DNA from 3 places in the Paenibacillus sp. SN-8-1 genome. Region 3 is predicted to be linked to each of the others. Evidence: riboswitches for the same ligand, from Rfam matches in the RefSeq annotation. Region 3 holds a riboswitch; each other region holds the start of a gene.

What was found. A riboswitch is a leader RNA that binds a small molecule or an ion and turns the genes downstream of it on or off. The one in region 3 is predicted to bind cyclic di-AMP.
Region 1: linked by a shared signal. The riboswitch ahead of ACRRNK_RS01695 (APC family permease) and the one ahead of ACRRNK_RS00490 (C40 family peptidase) in region 3 are both predicted to bind cyclic di-AMP.
Region 2: linked by a shared signal. The riboswitch ahead of ACRRNK_RS10260 (3D domain-containing protein) and the one ahead of ACRRNK_RS00490 (C40 family peptidase) in region 3 are both predicted to bind cyclic di-AMP.

The regions. Positions count from the first base shown of each region.
Region 1 covers NZ_CP194782.1:318,487-323,330, forward strand. The annotation lists gene ACRRNK_RS01685 (HD-GYP domain-containing protein) at 1-1,237, shown strand, start outside; gene ACRRNK_RS01690 (GRAM domain-containing protein) at 1,374-1,691, shown strand; gene ACRRNK_RS01695 (APC family permease) at 1,778-3,616, opposite strand; cyclic di-AMP (ydaO/yuaA leader) riboswitch at 3,725-3,871, opposite strand; gene ACRRNK_RS01700 (hypothetical protein) at 4,123-4,844, opposite strand, start outside.
Region 2 covers NZ_CP194782.1:2,171,982-2,176,825, reverse strand. The annotation lists gene ACRRNK_RS10270 (dihydroorotate dehydrogenase electron transfer subunit) at 1-650, opposite strand, end outside; gene ACRRNK_RS10265 (polysaccharide deacetylase family protein) at 797-1,591, shown strand; gene ACRRNK_RS10260 (3D domain-containing protein) at 1,650-2,345, opposite strand; cyclic di-AMP (ydaO/yuaA leader) riboswitch at 2,354-2,532, opposite strand; gene ACRRNK_RS10255 (amino acid ABC transporter ATP-binding protein) at 2,697-3,419, opposite strand; gene ACRRNK_RS10250 (ABC transporter substrate-binding protein/permease) at 3,406-4,844, opposite strand, start outside.
Region 3 covers NZ_CP194782.1:100,885-105,728, reverse strand. The annotation lists gene ACRRNK_RS00500 (M1 family metallopeptidase) at 1-1,434, shown strand, start outside; gene ACRRNK_RS00495 (hypothetical protein) at 1,451-2,266, shown strand; cyclic di-AMP (ydaO/yuaA leader) riboswitch at 2,488-2,625, shown strand; gene ACRRNK_RS00490 (C40 family peptidase) at 2,632-3,123, shown strand; cyclic di-AMP (ydaO/yuaA leader) riboswitch at 3,464-3,602, shown strand; gene ACRRNK_RS00485 (C40 family peptidase) at 3,607-4,080, shown strand; gene ACRRNK_RS00480 (GNAT family N-acetyltransferase) at 4,393-4,844, shown strand, end outside.

The DNA.
Region 1 (4,844 bases), 220 kb from region 3:
TGAAACGTTTACGGTTCATGGGCTGTCCACACCTAATCTTATGATGCATGCTTCACACCTGCCCGCAGTTGCGGCTCAGGCGAGCACGCTGCTTGCGACTTTCTGGTTGTGGCTGTCTTCGATGTCTTCCGACTCGGCGCTTATTGTGAGGCTGTCCGGACTTCGGGGGAGGTTGATTCCGATATGGTTGATTATTATTGTATTTCTCAGTATCGTTAGCTTCGTGAATCCTCACCTGATGAATTTAATCCCGCTGGATCGGAACCCTTTGAAGTGGCCGGTTACCTGCCTTGTGGCGGTTATGAACCTGATTACAATATATCGCTATTTTCAATCTTACCGTTATTCCCGGTTCCCGCTCCAGAAAGCGATCATCTACAGCTGCTGCTGGCTAATGGCGGCTCAGTATATTATGGCTGCAGGAGAATTATGGCGCGTTAGCTGGTGGATGTACCACTTCCTGCTGCTGGCTTCGATGATTGTGATGATTACGGGTCTAATTAGACAGTATGCATCCACTCCGTCATGGAATATGACCTTTAAGGGACTCTATTCCACAAATCCGATGGAGCGGATTACCAGCTGCCTGTCTCCCAGTGTGAGGAACTTGATTCAAGCAACCGAGGAGAAGGACCTGTATACGGCTGGACATAACTTCAGAGTTACGATGTATGCGATGAAGCTTGGCGAGGAGATGAAGCTGTCACCCGAGGAGCTCCGGGCGATCTCTCAAGGGACTATTATTCATGATGTCGGCAAGATTCATGTTCCAAATGAGGTCCTGAACAAGCCGGGGCGCTTGACGCCTGAGGAAAGAGATATTATTGAGCTTCATCCCGTCAAAGGTTATGAGATGTGCCGAACGCTTGGATTCATGAAGGATGAGCTGGATATTATCCGATCTCATCATGAGAAGTGGGATGGCACTGGATATCCGGACCAGTTAAAGGGGGAGCAGATTCCCTTGCTGGCCAGAATCGTGGCTGTCGCGGATGTGTATGATGCGCTAACTTCAACCCGAGCTTACCGGAAGGCCTGGACCCACGAAGAAGCGATGAAGCTGATTACCGAGAATCAGGGGACTCATTTCGATGCGGAATGTGTTAAGGCTTGGATTCGGGTATGCGAGCAGAACCCTGAGGTCTATGAGTATCCGGCGCATGTGATGGAAGAGTGGGATCAAAGACGAATGCTCCACCCTGGGGGAGAGCCCAAGGGGGCTGGGGTCATCGGCTAGAGTTAGAACGTAGGGGCACATGAAGTGCCTCTTTTTTATTTGCTATTATTGATCAATTTACAGATGCAGATGCTATTATGCGACATCACTATTATATTAGTAATAAGGTGGGAGTTACGGAAGGAGGAACGAGGGGATGGAAGTTAGAGATCAGGAAGTAGTCTTGATCCACGCACAGGCTAATTACTATAAGAGTGCGCAAGAACAATTAATTGGAGACCTGATCGTGACAAGCCAGAGGACGATTTTCGAATCAAAGAAAGTGAGTATATTTGCGGAAGACATGGAGATCTCTCACGATCAGATTAAATATATTGAGAAGTTCAACTTTTTATCTTTAATCCCTAGTGGACTAAAGATTGTAACTGTTACAGGAGAGCAATTTAAGTTTAGAACGGCAAATCGGGATGGGCTTATTAAGGCGTACATACAGACACAAGTTACAGTACTTTGAATCATTCCGCTTGTGGAGCGGCCGTGAAATAAAAGGGGGAAGTCCCGCTAGCCATAATGGCTGATGCGGCTTCCCCTTTTTTGAGTTTACTTTGTTAAATGATAAGGAACCGTTGTAACAATAACTTTTCTCCGGTACAGCAGCTTGGTACGAATCACAAGACCCGACTGATTATGGAGGATGTTATGCCAGCCCTTCTTGGGAATGAACTGGGGAATCACCACGGTGACCTGATAATTCGATTCACTTGCCTTGCGCTGGACGGTATCTACGAATTTGAGAAGCGGCTGGATGATGCTGCGGTAAGGCGAGTGCAAGGTGACCAGTCTGACATCAGGCTGCCACTTCATCCATTTGGCCTCAAATTCGTTCTCATCCTGCTTTTCAAAAGACACATACACCGCAATGACCTGATGCGCGTTAAGCGACTTGGCATAGTTCAGTGAATTCTCAACCACATGAGTAATCCCCGCAACAGGAACAATGATCACGTTCCCTTCGATTGGTATGGAGGGCTCACAGGTCGTAAGCCGCAGCTGATCCCCGACCGCCAGATAGTGCTTCTTGATCCGGTAAAAGATATAGATGATAATCGGCAAGAAAATCAATACGGGCCATACCTGCGCGAATTTGGTTAAGAAGAACATAATCGTAACGATCAAGCTGATCAGGGCACCGATGCTGTTAATAATGAGTTTGGACATCCAGCCGCTCGGCTTCTCCCGAACCCATTTGAAGATCATGCCTGTTTGGGACAGGGTAAACGGGATGAACACGCCCACAGCATACAGCGGAATCAGGTGCTCAGTCTGTCCTTTGAACATAAGGATCAACAGAATGGAGCAGACTCCGAGAATAATAATACCGTTAGAGTACCCTAATCGGTCTCCGCGAACCGTGAACATTCTGGGAATGAACTTATCCTTAGCCAGATTGACGGCCAGTAGCGGGAATGCGGAATACCCCGTGTTGGCAGCGAGAATCAAGATTAAAGCGGTCGTCCCTTGAATAAAGTAGTACATGAAATTCCGTCCAAAGGTCTGTTCAGCAATTTGTGAGACGACAGTGACCTCAGCTCTCGGCGCAACTCCGTAATAGTAAGCCAGGAACACGATGCCAGTGAACAGTAAGGCCAAGAGTGTTCCCATCGCCATTAAGGTTTTGGAGGCATTATTGGGAGCCGGGTCTTTGAAGTTAGGAATCGCATTTGAGATAGCTTCTACACCGGTTAGCGCCGAACTGCCGGAAGCGAACGCCTTGAGAAGCAGGAACAAGCTTATACCCGCTACGGGAGTGCCCACCGGAGTATGGAGCTCAGGGGATACGTGCCCGGTCAGAATATTGTAAATGCCCACCGCGATAAGGATGAACAGAGCCAGAACGAACAAATACACAGGATAAGCGAGAATGGAAGCGGACTCCGTTACCCCTCTCAGATTCAAGGTGGTAATGAAGAGTACGAATACGATCGCAATAATCACTGTAAAAGGGTGCAGACTCGGAAACGCAGAGGTTATTGCATCCGTACCGGCCGATACACTCACCGCAACTGTGAGAATGTAATCGACCAGCAAGGAGCCTCCGGCCACCAAGCCGTAATTCATTCCAAGGTTCTCCTTGGATACAACATAAGCCCCGCCGCCATGCGGATAAGCAAAAATAATCTGCCGATAAGATAAAATAAGAGCCGCGAGCAATACCAGCACACCTACCGCAATCGGGATGGAATACCAGAAGGCTGCCGCACTAAGAGTAAATAGTACAATCAGGATTTGTTCAGGACCATAAGCTACGGATGATAGCGCATCGGATGAAAGGATTGCTAAGGCTTTGGTTTTGTTGAGCTTTTGCTCACCCAGTTCATTTGACTTGAGTGGGCGCCCAATTAGGATTCTCTTTAGAGCTGACAATCTTTTCACCACCATTTAAGTCAATAAATTTAACAACTTCAGTTACGCCTACGAAGTGTAAAATGCCCACTAGTCTAATCTAAAATACTGTGGACACGGATATTTTACTTAAACGAGCTCCACCTTCCTTCTCAAATAACGCTTACGGAGTTAGCTGTCGGATTCGGGCCCTTGAGTAGCCCTACCTTGAAAGGATTCACCCCTGGATTGCTGCGGCAATCCGTTTGAACGGTTCCCCCGTACTCATACGAGTTTCAGCGATATGGAAATCGAAACCGATGCTTATGATACTCTCCTCCACCATCCTTGTAAACACTTTTTCATCCACATTAAACGGCTCGTCCAAATGTAGAATAAGCACTTATTTAAAGGAAGCGATTACATTTAGACAAAGAGGTATTCCTTTGTCCCATGAGCTTCTTAACGTCGGTTTCCCAGCGTTCTATCGCCTTTTCGAGCGATCAGGAAAAGCCCCCTCCGAAGGCTGGAGAGGGCTCGCTTATAAATATAAAATTAGTTTCTTATCCTTGCTCTGTCTTTTCCTTGTCACCGCCGAATTGAACGCCCAGGTGGCCGTTATGACTACCCAAGTTTCCTCCTATGTCAAAGCCCACACCTTTGCCGCCGCCCAAATGGGCGTCGCTGTGGATGCCTACGCCATGCTTGCCGCCCACTTTGCCGCCCACGTCATAGCCGACACCCTTGCCGATGCCAAGGTGTCCGCCGGCGTGTGCGCCGATTCCGTGCTTGCCGCCCACATTGGCTCCGGCATCAAAGGCTAAGCCCTGCTTCAGGTTCAAGTCCGCGCCGGCATGGGCGCTGGCGCCATAGGTGCTTCCGCCGAGCTGTCCGGCAGCAGAGGCGCCGATTCCTTGAAGGCCGAGATGGCCTTCGCCCTGAAGACCGAGCCCGTGCTTGCCGCCGATTTTGGCTCCGGTATCGACTTGAAGTCCCTTCCCGCCGCCGAGGCTGGCATCGGCATGAGCACCTACCCCATAACCGCTGCCGCCCAAGTGGCCGCCAGCCTGGAACCCTGCTCCTTGCCCGCCGCCGAGATGCCCGGCGGTCTGTATTCCTACGCCATGCTCACCGCCAAGGCTTCCGGCCGCATCGAAGGCAAGCCCTTGCCCGCCACCGATCTGGGCATCAGCATGGGCATCAAGCCCGTACTTTCCGCCATACTGGGCTTTGGATTGAAGGTTCAGCTCGAAATCCCTTGGTTTGGTCTCCTGATCTTCATTTC
Region 2 (4,844 bases), 2.1 Mb from region 3:
ACACACGCCCGCTTGGTTCCACCCGGAACTTTGACACTGCATACAAGGCATGCCCCGATTCCGCAGGCCATCTTGTTCTCAACTGATACAAAGAGGTTACCTGTATAGTGCCGCTCAGCTTGTCTTTGACCCGCCGCCTTCAGCATGCCGGTAGGACCGCATACAAAGATATAGTCATAGTCCTCAAAGACAACCTCATCCAAAATACTTCCTCCAACTCTAACCTGAATTCTGCTGCAGACTGAACTAAACTCTCTGACTAAATAGGCTTCCTCCCGGAAACCGAGAAAGACATCTGAAGCCACCATTTGTCTGGCTGCATAATACAGTGGAGCTATTCCAATGCCGCCCCCAACCAGTGCAATTCTTCCCTCTAATACCGGGAATCCGTTCCCTAAAGGGCCGACCAGGTTCAAAGAGTCTCCCCGCTTAAGGCCCGCGAACAGGTGAGTACCCTCACCGACAACTTGATAGAGGAATTCTATGTAATGGTCACTCAGATCAAAAATACTCAGTGGTCTGGAAAGTAAAGGTTCTATTCTGGAGCCCCTGAGCATGTAGAACTGCCCGGCTCGGCCCTCATATTTCCCTGCTATCTTCATACGGAACACCCCAGGCGAGACCTGGATATTAGACAATATTTCAGCCATGACTTACTCCCCCCTGAACATTACGATGCCTCTTTTCAACTGGGGCTGCCGTGATATTGCTCACAGAGCAGGCGGACTCTGGATAAAACCGCCCATATCAGGAAATAACAACAGGTACTATGTCCTGTAAAAGGAGAGATTTCTTGATGCGGAACAAATATGCAATTTTATTTGTGTTGCTTGTCCTATCGATGCTGCCGAGTTCCCAAGCTGCTTCTGCAGCCCGGATGACTCAGGACCCTGAGGAGCAGAACTCCACAAGCAAAGTTGCATCAAGTCATGAATCATTAACACTTGGTGAATTAAGAAGGAAGTATGCCGAGACCTTTAAATTCAGGGGGCCTCACGTTAAGCAGATCGCGCTGACCTTCGATGATGTTCCTGATCCCCGCTTCACCCCTCAAGTCCTTGATATTCTTGCTAAATATCATATTAAAGCCACTTTCTTTGTGGTGGGCAATCGGGCGGAGAAGCATCCTGGTCTTGTCAGGCGTATTCAACGTGAGGGACATCTGATCGGCAACCACTCTTATAACCACCCTTTATTCAAAAATCGTAACCTTGCTTATTTCAAAGATCAGATTCTCCGTACTGAGAAGATCATTTACAACCTTACAGGATCCCGCCCCAAGTTAATCCGGCCTCCTTATGGGGAGATTAATGAGGAGCAATTGCGATGGGCGAAGGCCAGTGGTTACAAGGTGATTAATTGGAACGTTGATTCGAAAGACTGGAAAGGTCTGTCCAAAGATCAGGTGAAACGCAATATTTTGAGCGCCGCAGGTCCCGGCTCCATTATTCTTCAGCATGCCGGAGGTGGAGTTGGCGCAGATCTCTCGGGATCTGTACAAGCATTGCCAGAAGTAAGAAACACACTAAGAAGTAAGGGCTATACTTTTGTTGATCTGAGCAAACTCCTCCATATCAAAGGATCTAAGTAAGCAAAAGAGGAAAGACTCCATATATATCTGGAGTCTTTCCTCTTTGAATTAATTCCAATTATTTAATGACATATAGCTTCACATTCTGAAAGCCAAATGTGTCCACAGTCGACTGGCTGCCAGGAATGAAGATGTCTATACGGTTCCCTTTGATCGCGCTGCCTTGATCTGTCGCTTTTGCAACAAATGCTTTCTTCGGAAGACCAGAATGACTATGACCGGTCACTAACACCTTAGTTCCCATAGGGATTACTTTGGGATCTACTGCAATAGTGCCCAAAGCAAGCGGATTACCATAATAATCAACCGGCCCCCATCCATTCTCACTAGGATCTGCGGAATAGGCTGTAGCTACAACATTGATGGTCTTGGAGTAATTAAAAGATTTCCCCCATGCTTCCACAACTTTGTTTGCTGTGAATACTTTGAGTGTAGCAAGCGGATCTGCCTTTTTAACGATCAGACTAGCCCCAATGCTGGCAGTTTTCAGACTGGTTGGCAGCTTGATCGGCAATCCTGCATAAATATTATTAGGATTGATACTGGGATTCGCAGTCATTAGGTTGTTGATAGAGATCCCATATTTCTTGGACAGTGTGTAATAGGTGTCTCCCTCTACTGCAGTATGTACGGAGTCAGCATGGACAGGGGTCATGTGGATAAACGCGGCCATGCCAAGCATGGCTGTAACCGTTTTCGCGACTAACGACAATTTGTTTACCTTTTTGTTCTGTGTAAGATTCTTAGATGACATAAATAAAATCCTCCTTTTAATCATGCCTGCGGAGTTAGCTGTCGGATTCGGATTGAGGATACAACCCGGCGCTCTAATTAAAAAGCAGCGCTTCACCCCAAGGATTATCTATCAGATGTTGATAAGATAGTTAATCCGTAAATCATCCCCCGCACTTGAAAGCTTCAAGTTTCGGCACTTCGAATATATCACAATTCTGTAACCAATTGACCAAGCAATTGCTGGAAATCATATTCGTATCGCGTAAATTATTACAAGTATTCCATAGATATGGGTCCCTGAGTTTCCAAAAAAAAAACTCTATCCATTGGGATAGAGCTTAAGGTTATACAATTGATTCTGTTCCTACCTTTACAATACTTTGCTTAAGAAATCCTGTGTACGCGGGTGGGTTGGATTGCCCAGAACAACTTCTGGGGAACCCTGCTCAATGATCGTGCCTTGATCCATGAACAGAATCCTGTCACCGACTTCTCTGGCAAAGCCCATCTCATGAGTAACAATGACCATGGTCATTCCCTTCTCAGCCAGCTTCTTCATGACATCCAGAACCTCGCCCACCATCTCTGGATCAAGGGCCGATGTAGGTTCATCGAAGAGCATTACATGCGGCTCCATGGCAAGCGCCCTCGCAATGGCGATCCGCTGTTTCTGTCCACCAGACAGCTGTGCGGGAAATGCTCCCTTCTTGTCTTCAAGTCCAACGGTTCGGAGCAGATCCAGAGCTATCTCTTCAGCCTTTGAACGATCAAGCTTCTTAACCTGGATGGGAGCTAGAGTTATATTCTCCAGCACCGTTTTGTGGGGGAACAGATTAAACTGCTGGAATACCATGCCCATTTTCTCACGTGTCAGGTTAATATTATGCTTCTTATCTGTGATTAGTTCACCTTCAAAACGGATTTCGCCTGCAGTAGGCTGTTCAAGCAAATTGAGGCAGCGGAGAAATGTACTTTTACCGGATCCGCTCGGACCAATAACGACAACAACTTCACCTTTCTCAATCTCTGCATCGATGCCTTTAAGAATCTCCAGCTTTCCGTAGGATTTATGCAAATTTTTAATGGATATCACTAGTTCTCAGCTTCCTTTCCAATAGACCCAATAGTTTAGAAAGTACAAAGGTCATGATGAAGTAGATCACGGCTGCAACGAGGAGAGGATTCAGCCCCGCAAAAGAAATACCGCGAACCACCTGGGCTTGGAACATCAGATCAGCTACACCGATGAATGAAACTATCGAGGATTCTTTAATGATCGTAATGAATTCATTACCAATCGCAGGCAGAACATTCTTAATCGCTTGCGGTAGAATGATGAAGCGGAACGCCTTACCACTGGACATTCCAAGTGATCTTGCAGCTTCCATTTGCCCCTTATCCACGCCCTGAATACCTGCGCGGAACACTTCAGCAAGGTAGGCTGAACTGTTGATGGATAAAGTAATTATCCCTGATTCCAATGCAGTGAAATTAATATGGAAGGTCAGCGCGAGCCCATAATGAATGATCAAGAGCTGGACAAGCATAGGTGTTCCGCGCAGAACCTCAATGTAAGCCACACCGATCCAGCGAAGAATCGCGATTCGGTTCATCCGCAGCAAGCTGATGAAGAGCCCGATAATGAACCCGAATATGACTCCGAGTACAGACAGAAGGAGTGTATATTTAATACCCGCGATATAATAATCTTTATATTTCAGGAAGAAAGAGAATGTATCTTGGGCCTTCTGCTTCCCGTTAACCAAGCTGCTGGCATCATCAACGAACTGCTGAATTTTGCCATCCTTGATTAAATGGGCTAGTGTGTTATTAATACTGCTGAGCAGCTCGGGGTTATCCTTCTTGACCCCAATAGCATAACCGAAATCCTCTACCTGAGGTACCGCATCCGTAATAGCGAAATCATCCGTAAGATTAGCCTGGGCTACCGGTCCTTCAATAATAGCCGCATCGACACGGTTAGTCTGAAGCTGCATAAGTATATCAGAAACTTTATCTAGAGAGGTTAACTGTGCGCCTTCAATCTTCTGGCCAATCTCCTCCTGCAGGGAAGATTTTTGAACGCCGATCTTGGCCCCTTTTAACGTATCCATGGTGTTGTACTTGTCTTTATCTGCTTTACGAACCATAATGGACTGATTCGCGCGATAATACACGGTGGAGAAGTCGATACTCTTCTTCCGCTCTGGTGTAGGGTTCATTCCTGAGATCAGAAAGTCTACACGACCACTTGTCAAAGCTGGCAGCAGGCTGTCAAAGCTCATATCCTCTATTTTCAGTTCCGCACCCATATCCGCAGCAATCTGCTTCGCAATCTGAATGTCAAAACCTACAATTTGATCCTTCCCGTCAATAACTTTATGAAACTCATAGGGTGGAAAGTCAGCACTTGTTCCCAGCACAATCGTCTTCTTCGCTGGATTCGTGCCTTCATCGGCATAAGCCGACCCAGATAGCCCTGAGTAAGATAGTACGAAGCACAGCAGGACTATGATCA
Region 3 (4,844 bases):
GGAGAGAGCATCACCCTCCTCATTAACTTTGAGGTCCAGCTCCCTAAAGTATTCGCCCGCATGGGTACAGCAGATAACTTCGTGATGGCCGGTCAGTGGTTCCCTAAATTAAGTGTGTATGAGCCAGCAGGAACAAGAGGCCGTACCTCCGAAGGCTGGAACCTTCATCAATATCACGGAAGCTCGGAATTCTATTCCGATTTCGGTATCTTCAGCGTACGGATCAATGTGCCAAGCTCCTATATCGTCGCAGCGACCGGCTTTCCCACCAAGACCGCAGTCGTCAAGCAGAATCGCAAGATTTATCAGTTCTATGCTGACGATGTACATGACTTTGCCTGGGCTGCTTCCCCGAACTTTGTCTATGCAGAGGAGCCTTTCTCTTCAGCCGAGGTTCCCGGTGTACGGATCAAGCTGTATCTCGACCCGCTTCACAAGGACCTGAAGGACCGTTACTTCTATGCGGCTAAGGCCGCTCTGTCTTCCTACAGCAATTGGTATGGCCGTTATCCCTATTCGACTTTATCCATCGTTGTACCCCCGGCAAGCGGCAATGGTGCGGGTGGAATGGAATATCCGACCCTCGTTACCGCCTTCGGAGCCACCTCGGAATCGCCCGGGTATGAGCTGGAGAGAACCGTGGTGCATGAAATCGGCCACCAGTATTTCTACGGTATGATCGCCAGTAACGAATTTGAGGAAGCATGGCTCGATGAGGGATTCACCTCTTATGCCGAGGACAAACTCATGGAGAGCGCCTATGGGATTAAGCCTAATCTGCCTGTGCAGGCAAGCTTCGTGAATCAGCCAGCCGCACTGCCCCTGGAAGCATGGAAATACGCATCTTCTGACACCTATGCCCAAAATGTATATACCCGCGGCAAGCTCGTGCTGCTCGGCATTGAACGTCAGGTTGGAACCAGCACCATGAACAAGATCATGGCCCGCTACAGTGCCAAGTACCGCTTCAAGCATCCCACAACCTCTGATTTTCAGAGAATCGTTGAACAGGTTACCGGGCGGTCATGGAAAGATTACTTCAATCAATATGTATACAGCGGACAAATGACGAACTACTCGGTTGATTCCATTACAGTGAACCCCGTACAGACCAGCGCTGGCCCGCTATATGAGTCTGTCGTGAAGATCAGCAGACTCGGCGGAAGCTATCCGGAGGTCCCCATTCTATTCAGCTTTAAAGATGGACAAATCGTGCGCAAGACCTGGAAGGGCGATGAGAGTCAGATTGTCTACAAGCTGCGGTACAAACAGCCTCTGGCCTGGGCTATGATTGATCCCGGCTATACCCTGGTGCTGGAGAACAAGCATATCAATAACTATCTGAAGGCAGAAGTGGAAGAGAAGACAGGCACGCGGTGGAATCTGGGCATAACCAAAGTAGTGGAGTCCCTACTTGGATTGCTCTCATGGTGAGGTGACCAATAGTAGAATGAGATACATTCGTAACGGATGGCAAAGTACCAAGGAACAGTTTCCGGTCGTCATTATCCTATTTCTATATCAGCTGCTGTGGGGTGTATTTCTCTATAGGCTGATCAATTCTGCCATTATTCCGCTTCTGCAGCGCTACCCCGATCCAGCGCCGAGCGACCTGAGCCGCATTCTATTTCTTATTGAAGGCCAGCTGGAGCTGAAATACAGCTCAGAGGTGCATCTGTACTTCTGGCTTCTTGCCGGCATGTTCATCCTGCGAATACTGCTTACGCCGCTCATTCAGGCAGGAATTCTGTATGGACTTCGTCCGCTAACCCCGGACGGAGCCGGTCTGGTGTTCTTCCAAGGGATTGGCCGGCTGTGGAAGCCGGTCACCATCTTTTACCTCATAGAGCTCATCCTTGTTCTAGGTCCTGCTTACTGGATCGGACCGAAGGTGCTGGATCTTCTTGTACAGGGTATACAGACTGGCGGCTATCCGCTCCTCTATACTGCTATATATATTCTGGGTTGGCTGATTTATGGCTATCTCATCCATCAGCTTCTTCTATATGCACAGTTCGGTTATATCTTCGGGCGGGGAATGTTCTCCTCTATCCTAAGCTGCTTGCGGCGACTGCTTATCGTTACGGGAATATCTCTGTTCCTAGGCGGAACAGCCCTGCTTCTATTCGGTGCTTTCAGTACAGCATCCTGGATCTGGACCGGATTTCTCGCCCTTATCCTTCAGCAAACCTATCCTTTCATTCGCACGACTCTCAGTATTTGGCACATAGCCTCGCAATATCACCTTTGGAATGAGAAGAATTGAGAACTACCTCCATCTTCCTTAAACCCGCGTCCACCAAGGCTTCCGCTTCTCTGCGGAGGCCCTTTTTCTTTCAACCCTCCGGGAAATCTCGCAAGTAACCATTGCCAAAAGATACCTCCCTTGCTACAATGTGAATTATGAACAGACAGTAACAACATTGTAATTATTTTTTTGTCACAGCAGGATATTCGACTTCCATGTCGTATTCTTGTTATAGGTGCACAGATATCAAGCCGAATTCCCGGGCACCGGGAAACGGGGGAACCAATTTTGGGTGAATTGATCTCGCAACGGAGGGATCATAGGGGACCTTCAACCGAATCCTTAAGCTAACCTCGCAGGCATTGGAAGGAGTTTAACCGCTTTTGAAGAAGAAACTTGTAGTTGCAGCAGTATCTATGTCCATTTTGTTCACACTTGGGACTGGAAGCGTTTTCGCAGACTCCAAGCTGGACAAAGTCGTGGACAAAGTAATTGGCACGGAGTATAAGTCAGGTGGAACTACCACTAGCGGCTTCGATTGCTCAGGCTTTACGATGTATGTATTTGACAAACTGGGAATAAACCTTCCTCACCAATCTGGCTCCCAATTCAAAATGGGCAAGGCCGTATCGAAAGATGAATTGAAAGCCGGAGATCTGGTATTCTTCAATACTTTTGGTAATGGTGTGTCACATGTGGGTGTATATGTCGGTAATGGCAAATTCGCACACGCCTCTTCCTCAAAGGGCGTTACCATCAGCAAGCTGAGTGATAGCTACTACACCAACCGCTACGTTGGAGCTAAGCGTATTATGAGCAACGAAGTATTTCAATCTGTTGCCGATTCCTCTAAAGACAACGACGATGTAGAATAAGCAGTTCCCTTGGCCCGCCCGCAGTGATTCTTGCCGGAATCTTGCGGGTTTTTGTTTGCCCAAAACTAGGGATTTTAGTTAGTATTAACCAATTTTTCGACAAATAAATCGTAATCATATGTTTTTTTGACATAAAAAGTGAGATCCAACTTGCCAAAGCTTGGGGCCTTTGGTACAATAGTCAAGGAATTAGTAACAACTTTGTAATTATTACTGTCATATGTCGGAGCGTTCTGAAGGCTGTCTTGATGTTCATTACAAGAGTCATACAAGCACTTCCCGTGAACGCTGGGTCCTGAAATCTCGTTATCTCGAGGATTTTCAGTTCAGGTGCACTAAACCAACAAATCAGCCGAATTCCCACGCACCTGGGAAACGGGGGAACCAGTTATGGGTGAATTGATCTTGCATTAAAGGGGTCATAGGGAACCTTCAACCGAATCCTCAAGCTAACCTCGCAGGCCTTGGAAGGAGTTTAACAACTTGAGAAAGAAACTAGCAGCAGCGGCAACGAGCTTGGCATTATTGTTCACACTTGGAACAGGTAGCGCTTTCGCAGATTCCACACTAACTCATACGGTGAAGAGTGTATACGGTACTCCGTATAAATGGGGTGGCGTAACTTCAAGTGGTTTCGATTGTTCCGGATTTACATCTTTTGTGTTCAAGAAGATGGGTGTAACACTTGCCCGTCAATCCAAAGCTCAATTTCATCAAGGTTCTCCAGTTATGGCGAAGAGCCAGTTGAAAGCAGGAGATCTTGTCTTCTTTAATACGTTCGGTACCGGTGTATCTCATGTCGGAGTATTCATTGGAAACGGCCAATTCGCACACGCCTCTTCCTCAAAAGGCATCCATATTGACCGTCTCAGCAGCAGCTACTACAGCAAACGCTACGTTGGAGCTAAACGTGTTCTCAGCCAAGCCAAATACACTAAATATGCTGTGAACCTGTAAACTCCATTCCCTCAAATGGAATTTACATCCGCGTGGACCGCACGATTCTTGCCGGAATCGCCTGCGGTCTTTTTGCTTCCTTAGTACCTACTTCTAAAACGTGTGTTAACTGTAAAAGGTTTCAGACATTTCGAATGAATAAATAATTTTATTCCATATATTTGCTTATTCTATATTTACCCACTGCCATAGGGGTTAAACGTGTGAAAACACATATTTAGTTCTTTTTTTTTCGAAATTTTCTCTATATAAAACACAATTGAATATTCATATTCTAAATGAATTAGATCAGAACGAAATGAGGTACTCCTTTTGATGAATAGCTCTTCGTACTTCAAGGTTATTCCTATGGAAGAATCCCACGCACAAGACATCTGCTCCTGGGTCTACGACCCGCCTTATGATATCTACAGCTTTGACTCCTGGGAACAAATGAAATCGCTTGAGATTGAATTTGGGGACCCGCAGCTTCGCCGGGAGCAGTACGTGTCTGTTCTTGCGAATACAGGGGAGTTAGCCGGATTTGCGCAGATCTTTCCCATGGTGGGTGTCTCCCGCTTAGGGATTGGAATGCGGCCTGATTGGTGTGGGCAGGGACGGGGTAAGTCGTTCGTACAGGCTGTCGTCCATGAGGCCCTGCGCCGCTATCCGCATCATGAGGTGGATCTGGAAGTCCTTACATGGAATGAGCGGGCCATTCGTACCTATGAGAAGGCGGGGTTCCAAATCACGGACCAATATGAGCGGCGGACTCCGGATGGAAT